One region of the Geomicrobium sp. JSM 1781026 genome, then DNA from elsewhere that is predicted to be linked to it. Evidence: predicted binding sites of a transcription regulator. Region 1 holds the regulator's gene; the other holds the start of a gene.
The links. The regulator LexA, encoded in region 1, represses DNA repair genes until DNA is damaged. The targets are predictions, from matches to a motif close to CGAACATATGTTCG.

Region 2: the regulator LexA is predicted to act here: its motif matches at 2,240-2,253, upstream of uvrB (excinuclease ABC subunit UvrB).

What each region holds. Positions count from the first base shown of each region.
Region 1 covers NZ_JBHFQF010000001.1:565,935-570,681, forward strand. Annotated here, with positions in the region: gene glnA (type I glutamate--ammonia ligase) at 1-22, shown strand, start outside; gene ACE1TF_RS02800 (SOS response-associated peptidase) at 137-802, opposite strand; gene lexA (transcriptional repressor LexA) at 1,111-1,758, opposite strand; gene ACE1TF_RS02810 (hypothetical protein) at 1,907-2,071, shown strand; gene ACE1TF_RS02815 (DUF896 domain-containing protein) at 2,231-2,455, shown strand; gene tkt (transketolase) at 2,606-4,594, shown strand.
Region 2 covers NZ_JBHFQF010000011.1:76,885-81,631, reverse strand. Annotated here, with positions in the region: gene uvrA (excinuclease ABC subunit UvrA) at 1-166, opposite strand, end outside; gene uvrB (excinuclease ABC subunit UvrB) at 198-2,171, opposite strand; gene ACE1TF_RS17620 (PDZ domain-containing protein) at 2,354-3,538, opposite strand; gene ACE1TF_RS17615 (S41 family peptidase) at 3,657-4,747, opposite strand, start outside.

The sequences.
Region 1 (4,747 bases):
GCAGTATTTCCAAGCATACTAAAATGGAAAAAGCCTTATCCTTCAGGGGATAGGGCTTTTTTATATGTCTCGTGGAATGTGGTACAGGTTGGCTTGCCCACTAGTTTACTTGAAGAATTAAACGTAATGACTTGACTTATAGCGAGTTCACTAGCTCAGCATCGTTAGATCTTGGGTCGTTCACTCGTGGGGATACTTCGTAAGCAATCATGTCTCCGGCAGGATAGGGTTCTAACATTGGGGTTACCGATTGGGGGTCGGTGTTTGTTGGATCTAGCCAACGATCGAAATCAGCAGGGGAGAGAATGACCGGCATGCGCTCATGGATGTCAGCGACCAATTCGTTTGCTTCTGTCGTAATAATAGCGCAGCTCGTCATCTGTTCTGTGTCGTTTGACCACGTATCCCAAATGCCTGCGAAAGCGAGTGGGTCACCGTTTTTTAATTGGATGTGAAACGGTTGCTTCTTTTTGTTTTTCGTTTGCCATTCGTAAAAGCCAGAGGCAGGAATGATGCATCGCCTCCTTTGAAAGGATTGACGGAAGCTAGGTTTTTCTGTGACGGTCTCTGCTCGGGCATTAATAAGTGGACGGCTAGATTTCTGTTCTTTCGCCCAAGAGGGGATGAGTCCCCATCTGACCGTTTTTAACTGTTCGTACGTACCGCCATGATAAACGCAAAAAATTGATTGAGTCGGTGCGATATTATAGCTTGTTGGTAGTGGGGTATTCTGTCTGTACTTGATGTTAAATAGCTTTTCTAGGGTTTCTAATTGCTCAAAGAATGTAAATCGCCCGCACATGAACGATATCTCCCTTCATCTATTTAGATACCGTTATCGTGCCCAAACCGGCAAATGTGCAAACGCTCGGTTACGTGAGAAATTTTCTTGCATACACTAGATGTAAAAGACACTAAAGGGGTCCGCGTATGCTTGAGTTTGGATTAATTGTGTCACTTATGATCGCTACACCAGGAATTGGAATGCTTAGTGTGATCGGGGTCGCTCTCTATGTGAAAGAACGGAAAAGTAAACAATAAAAACATTATGTAAACTTAAAGCGAAAAAGAAAAAACCTGTGTGTCTACACAGATTATTTCAACAGTTCTTTAATGAATATTTCGCAGTACGCCGGTCACTTTCCCTAGCACAGATACATTATCTAAATAGATCGGTTCCATCGTTTCATTTTCTGGTTGCAAACGAATTTGATTACCTTCCTTGTAAAAGCGCTTTACCGTCGCTTCTTGCTCTTCAGTCATTGCAACGATGATATCGCCATTATTCGCTGTCTGTTGTTGCCGAACAATGACTTGATCCCCGTCCAAAATCCCGGCATCTATCATACTTTCACCGACAATGGTTAGCATGAAAACCGACTCATTCCCAACAAAAGATTCAGGGAGAGGGACGTATTCTTCAATGTTCTCAACAGCCGTAATCGGTTGACCTGCGGTAACTTTACCGATAACGGGTACGTAAGCGGTTGCCGCTGGTGCATTGCTGTTCTCGGTGTATGAAGAGGCGTCTGTCGTTGCACCATCTAATCCTAACACTTCGATTGCGCGAGGTTTTGTAGGGTCACGCCGAATAAAGCCTTTCTTCTCTAATCGTGCTAAATGACCGTGCACAGTAGAGCTTGAAGCGAGACCGACAGCTTCACCGATTTCTCGTACGGACGGCGGGTAACCTTTGCTGCGTACATTATCTTTAATATAAGTAAGAATGCGTTCTTGGCGTGCGGATAACTTTGTCATCGTTTCACCTCATTATCTCTTTCCAATCTTAGGAAAAGCATAGCATACAAAACATGTGTTTGCAAACACTCGTTCTGTTTTTCTTGTTGACAAGAACATTTGTTCCGGTTATGATCGTTATACGAACGTACGTTTTGGAGGGGATCAGATGGTCAAGTTATCAAAAGCACTTATAAAGAGGAAAACGGTAGAAGAGTGGCTCATTATTCTTCTGTTTGGTTTTGCGGTCGCTGTCATGTTGTTTGTAGCCCAAACGTCATTAGCGGCGAGTGAACCCGTCGTTTTAAATCCAGCATTTCTTTCATATAAGTAAAACTAATAACTTTGGCCATCGTTTTACGTGAGGTCTGAAAACAATGACGAACCGGTTAAATTCTTTAAATTATAAATGTTAGGTTTATTTCTTTTGCTGTTCGGGAATATACATACTAACGTGTGAGAACGATGATAAATAACGAAAGGAGGATCCGTGATGAACTCTAGTAAGAAAATCGACCGTATGAACGAACTTGCCAAGCGGGCAAGGACGATGGGGTTAACTCATGACGAAGAGTTCGAACAGCATTCGCTTAGAGATGAGTACTTGAGTAGTCTAAGAACATCTTTTAAGAAGCAATTACAAGCCGTTAAAGTGGTTGATGAGAATGGAAGCGATGTGACTCCTCATTCATTAAAGAAACGAAGGCGTTCCTATTAACAGAATGAATAGCTTAACCCATCAACCTGGACGGTGCATCCAGGTTTTTTCAATGTCATGAACAAACCGCTCTAAAGGTTGTTTTGATGAATAAAACCGTATATCATGGACAAGAGTAGGTTTAATAGGAATGATGGAGAGGATGAACGAGTGTTGAATACAGTAGAAGAAAAAGCAATTAATACGATTCGTACGTTATCCATTGATAGCATTAATCGAGCCAATTCCGGTCACCCGGGGCTTCCGATGGGTGCAGCACCGATGGCGTTTGCATTGTGGACAAGACATTTAAAGCACGAACCAGATAACCCAAACTGGTGGGATCGTGACCGTTTCGTACTTTCGGCCGGACACGGATCGATGCTTTTATATAGCCTGCTTCATCTTAGTGGATATGACTTGAGCATGGATGAACTGAAGAACTTCCGCCAATGGGGAAGTAAAACGCCAGGTCACCCTGAATACGGACATACACCAGGTGTGGATGCAACAACAGGACCTCTCGGTCAAGGCCTTGCAATGGCTGTAGGTATGGCAATGGCTGAATCCCACCTGAGCGCAGTATACAATACATCCAAATATGAGCTGTTTGACCATTACACGTACGCTCTTTGTGGTGACGGAGATGTGATGGAAGGGGTCGCTTCAGAATCCGCATCCCTTGCGGGTCATCTCGGACTTGGGAAGCTTGTTGTTTTGTATGATTCAAATGACATCTCTTTAGATGGAGATTTGAATCGCTCGTTTTCTGAGGATGTAATGGCACGTTACGATGCATACGGCTGGCACACGATTCTTGTAGAAGATGGAAGTGATGTTGATGCCATTGACCGGGCAATTGCAGATGCAAAAGCGGATCCGCGTCCAAGCTTGATTGAAATTAAGACAGTCATCGGTTTTGGGTCCCCGAACAGAGCAGGTACGAATGAAGCTCACGGGAAAGCTCTCGGAGCAGACGAGACTGTACTCGTGAAAGAAAGCTATAAATGGGAGCACGATGAGTTCCATGTGCCTGAGGAAGTGGCTTCATTCTTTGCTTCTTTAAAAGAAAACAATAAAAAGCAGTTTAGCGATTGGGAAAATACATTGGCCGCATACGAACAAGATGAACCAAAAAAAGCAGAAGAACTTCGCGGTGCGTTTGCCAGAGAATGGTTTAATAAAGAAGCGCTTCTAGATCTTCCTGCTTATGAAGTAGGAAAAGATAAGTTGGCTACACGAAAAGCTTCTGGTGAAATGATTAGTGCAATTTCTAAACAAACGGATGCGTTGTTTGGTGGTTCAGCTGATCTTGCTTCTTCTAACAATACGATGATGAACGATCATGACGATTTTACGAAAGAAAATCGTACAGGGAGAAATGTATGGTTTGGAGTTCGTGAATTTGCAACAGCTGCAGCAGTAAACGGTATCGCTCTTCACGGTGGATTACATCCATACGGAGCGACGTTCCTCGTGTTCTCTGACTATATGCGCCCGGCCATTCGTTTGTCGGCATTGATGAACGTACCTTCGACGTTTGTCTTTACCCATGACAGCGTTGCTGTCGGGGAAGACGGTCCAACTCATGAACCTGTCGAGCAAACCTCATCGCTGCGAATGATTCCAAACTTGAATGTTCTTCGCCCAGCAGATGGCAATGAAACTGCAGCAGCATGGCGAATCGCCCTTGAGTCTAAAGGGACACCAACCGCCCTTGTGTTGACCCGACAAGGATTGCCAACACTTATTTCTGCAGATGACGCATACGAGCAAGTGAAGAAAGGGGCATACGTACTCGCTGAAGCGGATGGAGCGGTAGCTACTCTTCTTGCGACGGGCTCTGAAGTGTCACTTGCGATGGACGCACAGAAACAATTGAAAGAACAAGGGACGCACGTACGCGTCGTAAGTATGCCAAGTCAAGAGTTGTTTGAACAAACCGATCGTACGTATCAAGAAGGCGTACTGCCTGCGAACATTCCAGTCCTTTCAATTGAAGCAGGTACGACTTATGGATGGCAACGTTACACAGGGCGTTCCGGAGCGAACATCGGGATTGATACGTTCGGAGCATCTGCACCTGGAGATGTCGTGATGGACGAGTACGGCTTTAATGTAGAAAACGTAATTACCCACGTAAATCGTTTGATTAAGTAAATGTGAATTGACTAAAATAAACCGCCCTTTCAGCTAGGGCGGTTTATTTTTATCGGAAATGTCGAGGGAGGCGAAAGTGTGCAGTGAATGAATCATTTTGTCGAATGTGCTGTGCAAATATTGACAAGATTCTCTTTAGTATCTTGGTATGAT
Region 2 (4,747 bases), on a different contig from region 1:
CATACCGGCGCTGCCCCTCAGCATAAATCGTGTCAAACGCAAGGGATGACTTACCTGAGCCCGACAACCCTGTAAATACAATAAGTTGATCGCGAGGAATGGTCAGATCTACATTCTTTAGATTGTGTGATCTTGCACCTTTAACTTGAATATTCTCTAATGCCATAAGTCGGGTCTTCCCTTCCATCCATAGTCGATTAGCTACCCTTTAGTTCGATGAGCACATCTCGTAACTCAGCTGCCCGTTCGAAATCCAATAAGCGCGCAGCTTCTTTCATATCTGTTTCGATCTTCTCGATCGTTTTCTCTCGTTCTTCTTTGGACATCTGTTTTGGTTTCTTTACGACCGCGCTGTCTGTTTCGTCAGAAGAGACCGTCGCTTGCACCGTCTGTGGTACAGCTTTTTGAATCGTCTTCGGTTCGATGCCGTGCTCTTCATTATGCTTCTTCTGGATGGCGCGCCGGCGCTCAGTTTCATCAATAGCGACCCGCATCGAGCCTGTAATCTTGTCCGCATACATGATGACTTGACCTGCTGCGTTTCGTGCCGCACGACCCATCGTCTGAATGAGCGAGCGCTCCGCTCGTAGAAACCCTTCCTTGTCAGCGTCTAAAATTGCAACAAGGGAAACCTCAGGAATATCCAACCCTTCACGCAACAAGTTAATGCCGACGAGACAATCAAACTCACCGAGGCGTAACTGCCGGATAATCTCCAGCCTTTCTAGCGTCTTAATATCAGAATGAAGGTATTTTACTTTAATACCAATTTCCGTCAAATATGTGCTTAAGTCTTCCGACATCTTCTTCGTAAGCGTCGTAATGAGTACTCGTTCACCTTTTTCTGCACGTTCATTAATCTCACCGATGAGGTCATCAATTTGACCTTCAATCGGACGCACATCAACAAGTGGATCAAGCAGCCCCGTCGGCCGGATAATTTGTTCAACCATTTCCGGAGACTGTTCCTCTTCATAAGATCCAGGTGTTGCGGAGACATATACCGCTTGCGATACCCTACCCTCAAATTCATCGAACTTTAATGGGCGGTTGTCCATTGCTGATGGCAGACGGAAGCCGTGATCAACAAGCACTTGCTTTCTCGCTTGGTCTCCGTTATACATTCCCCGTACTTGCGGTAACGTAACGTGCGATTCATCTACAATTAAAAGAAAATCTTCTGGAAAGAAATCAATTAACGTGTACGGGGATTCGCCAGGGTTCCGGAACGTAAGGTGTCTTGAATAGTTCTCGATACCTGAACAAAAGCCCATTTCATGCATCATTTCAATATCATAACGCGTCCGCTGTTCTAGTCGCTGCGCTTCAAGCAATTTGTTGCGACCGTGCAACACGTCAAGCTGTTCCTCTAATTCTTTCTCGATATTCACAATCGCTTTCTTCATCTTTTCTTCACGAGTCACAAAGTGCGAGGCTGGGAAAATAGCGACGTGATTACGATCCCCGATGACTTCACCGGTTAACGCATCTACCTCAGTGATCCGGTCAATCTCGTCACCAAAAAACTCTACACGAAAACATTGCTCATCACGAGATGCTGGAAAGATTTCTACAACATCTCCACGTACGCGAAACGTACCACGAATAAAGTTAATATCATTGCGTGTATATTGAATGTCTACCAAGTCATTGAGTAGCTCATCGCGTCCTTTTTCCATATCCGTGCGTAAGGAAACGACAAGATCACGGTATTCTTCCGGTGATCCTAAGCCATAGATGCAACTTACACTTGCGATGATGATGACATCATCACGTTCAAAAAGCGCGCTCGTTGCCGAGTGCCGTAACTTATCAATCTCATCATTAATGCTTGCATCTTTCTCTATAAAGGTGTCCGACTGAGGCACATACGCCTCCGGTTGATAATAATCGTAGTAACTAACAAAGTATTCCACAGCATTGTTAGGGAAAAATGCTTTGAACTCATTATATAGCTGACCAGCAAGTGTCTTATTGTGTGCAATAATTAACGTCGGTTTCTTTACTTCTTGAATGACGTTCGACATCGTAAATGTCTTGCCTGTTCCCGTCGCTCCAAGCAACACTTGGTGACGTTTCCCATCACGAACCCCTTTCACAATCTCTTTGATTGCATTCGGTTGATCCCCTTGCGGTTCGTATTCCGATACTAACTCAAAATCTCGGCTCAAAACACGTTCCTCCTTCTGTCAACAACGATCATCTTCTTTGTGTAAGTATACCATAGCGAAAGAAAAAGCGAACATATTTTCGCTTTTTCTTTTACAATGTCCATAAAAAGACATTCCCGTTTTTGGCATGATTATTCATAGAATGCCTCAATCGGGAATGTCTTATAACAACTTTGTTTTAATTATCCGTGTGAGTCGTAACTATGCCACTCTTCACGGCTTTCGGGCTTCAAAAAGATAATGCCTAATTCGTGATGCTGATTATCGTAAAGAGCGGCTTGTTCGATCCGCTTTTCACCTTGAGCATCAACAACTTCGACCCGTCCATACGCAGGGTTAATTTGCAGCTTTTGGTAGAAACTCCACTCGCTATTGACCGGTTCTTGGTGTACTTTTGTAATGATTTCCCCTGGTTTTAAGCCCATCTTGTCTGCAGGAGAATCAGTAATTACTGCAAGAATCATCACTCCATCAGACCGTGGCGTGAAGTATGGAATTTGACGACCTTCCCTTGATGCCCGCAATATATGAACGAACACTACGAAGGCGAACAACACTGAGACCGTTACGAGTGATGAGAAAACATCAAAGTACACAATAGTTGCACCGACACTTGCCAGTACAGCCAACCAAAGCGTACGGATCGCCGTACGTTGTATTTGCTTGTACAGTAGTTCAGTTTGTGAACGCGCTCGGTGTCCAATGAGTATGGGTAGTAGTACGAGCGAAACTTCATTTCCGAACGAAAATACTGGCCACCAACCGATGTCAGAAAATCCACTTCCAGGAATGAATATGAAAATGGGAATGAGCCAAGCTCGTTCCACCATTTGTCCACCAATCCACTTTCCTCGCTTACTCTTTGTCCGAAGCGGCGAAAAGTGTGTCGGTTTCTTTAACCGAATTAGAAGGATGGCTTCCACTATGAGGAGCAGCCCAACGAGAACGAGTACAGGAAACGCCTCAGCTTGTCCTACTTGCACAAATGGCAGTTCCACATTGAAAAAGGCGAAACCAACATCCAATAAGTACGCAATTAACAGTGCATATGCAGCTGATAAGAAACGCGCACCGAATACGATGAGAAGCAATGCATACAGCATTGCAGCCATTAAAATGTATGCAGGTGCGAACACCAAACCGAGTAGCAAAACGACAGATGAAAGCACGATCCCTGCTAACACACCGGGAATAAGCGGGTAAAACAATTCATTCGTCCAAGCCCCGATTCCTGTATGAAACATCTTACGTTCTCTTTTAACGCGGCGGTACCCTAACCAAGCCATAAAAAGTAGTGCGATATATGTAAGTGGGTGCACAAAAAACAAACCAATTCCTGTAAGCAACTCGTTCAGCCACGTTGGCATCGCGCATCCCTCATTTCTAGATCTTTCCTTTATTATAACTGAGTCATCAGAAAATAGCTTCCTAAAAAAGAACCATGCATTCGCGTATCCAAAGAGACGAATGCATGGCCTGCTTCATTTAAGATGCTTGTTCTAAAATCACTTCAATGGCTCGGTTCAATTGCCGATCATTACTTGGCTCTCTGATTTGTTCAACAATGCTTGTATGAAGCGCTTGAGCGGTCTCTTCGTTGATCGTACCGTTCACATCGAGGTCGTCCGCCATCTCTTGAAATGCAATAACTGCGTTCTCTGTTTGTTCGTCGAAATACCCGTCTGTTCTTCCTGGCTCATAACCAAGACCGAGTAAGATCTCTTGAGCACTGCGTACTTGATCGTTGTTATCGTTTGGCTCTAACGGTTCATCAATCGCCAATGCCGTCGCATAGAAATAGTCAGGTTGTGTCTGTTCAATGGTCGGCTCCACACCTTCCTCATGAATGTCATTTCCAGCCGAAGTAAGCCAGCGGAACATCGACAAATTCATCTCACTTCCATCACCAAAATCATACGACTGTTGCACCGTGCCTTTTCCAAACGTCGTCTCACCAACAAGCTCGTATCCTCCTGCCTCATTCAATGCAGCGGCGAGAATTTCCGATGCAGAAGCGCTACCCCCGTTAATAAGTCCAACAATCGGATAAGACTTATTCTCTTCTAACGTGGAAGGCGTCTCAGTCACCGTACCGTCTGGTTCCTCTACTTGAACAATCGTTTCACCTTTAGGTAACAGCAAGCTACCAATTTCTTGAACACTGTTCAAATACCCACCAGGGTTCGCTCGCACATCTACAATTAACCCATCAATGCCTCCATTCTCAAGCTCATCGAGGCCTTCTCTAAACTCATCGGCTGTATCAATAGAAAACGATGTGATTTCAAGAACACCAATATCTTGACCATCTCTTTCATAATGGTGCGCATGCACCGTTTCTACCGGAATTGAATCTCGCTCAATCTCTACTTCAAATGGTTCAGAAGCTGATGCTCTACCGATTGTAAGCACCACATTCGTGCCTTTTTCACCACGAATTTGCATGAGCGCTTCATTTAAGGTCTGACCTTCCGTCGGATTGCCGTCAACCTCAAGTATTCGATCATCAGGCATTAGACCTGCCTCTTCTGCAGGTGATCCTTGAATAGGAGAAACAATTGTCACGTTGCCATTTA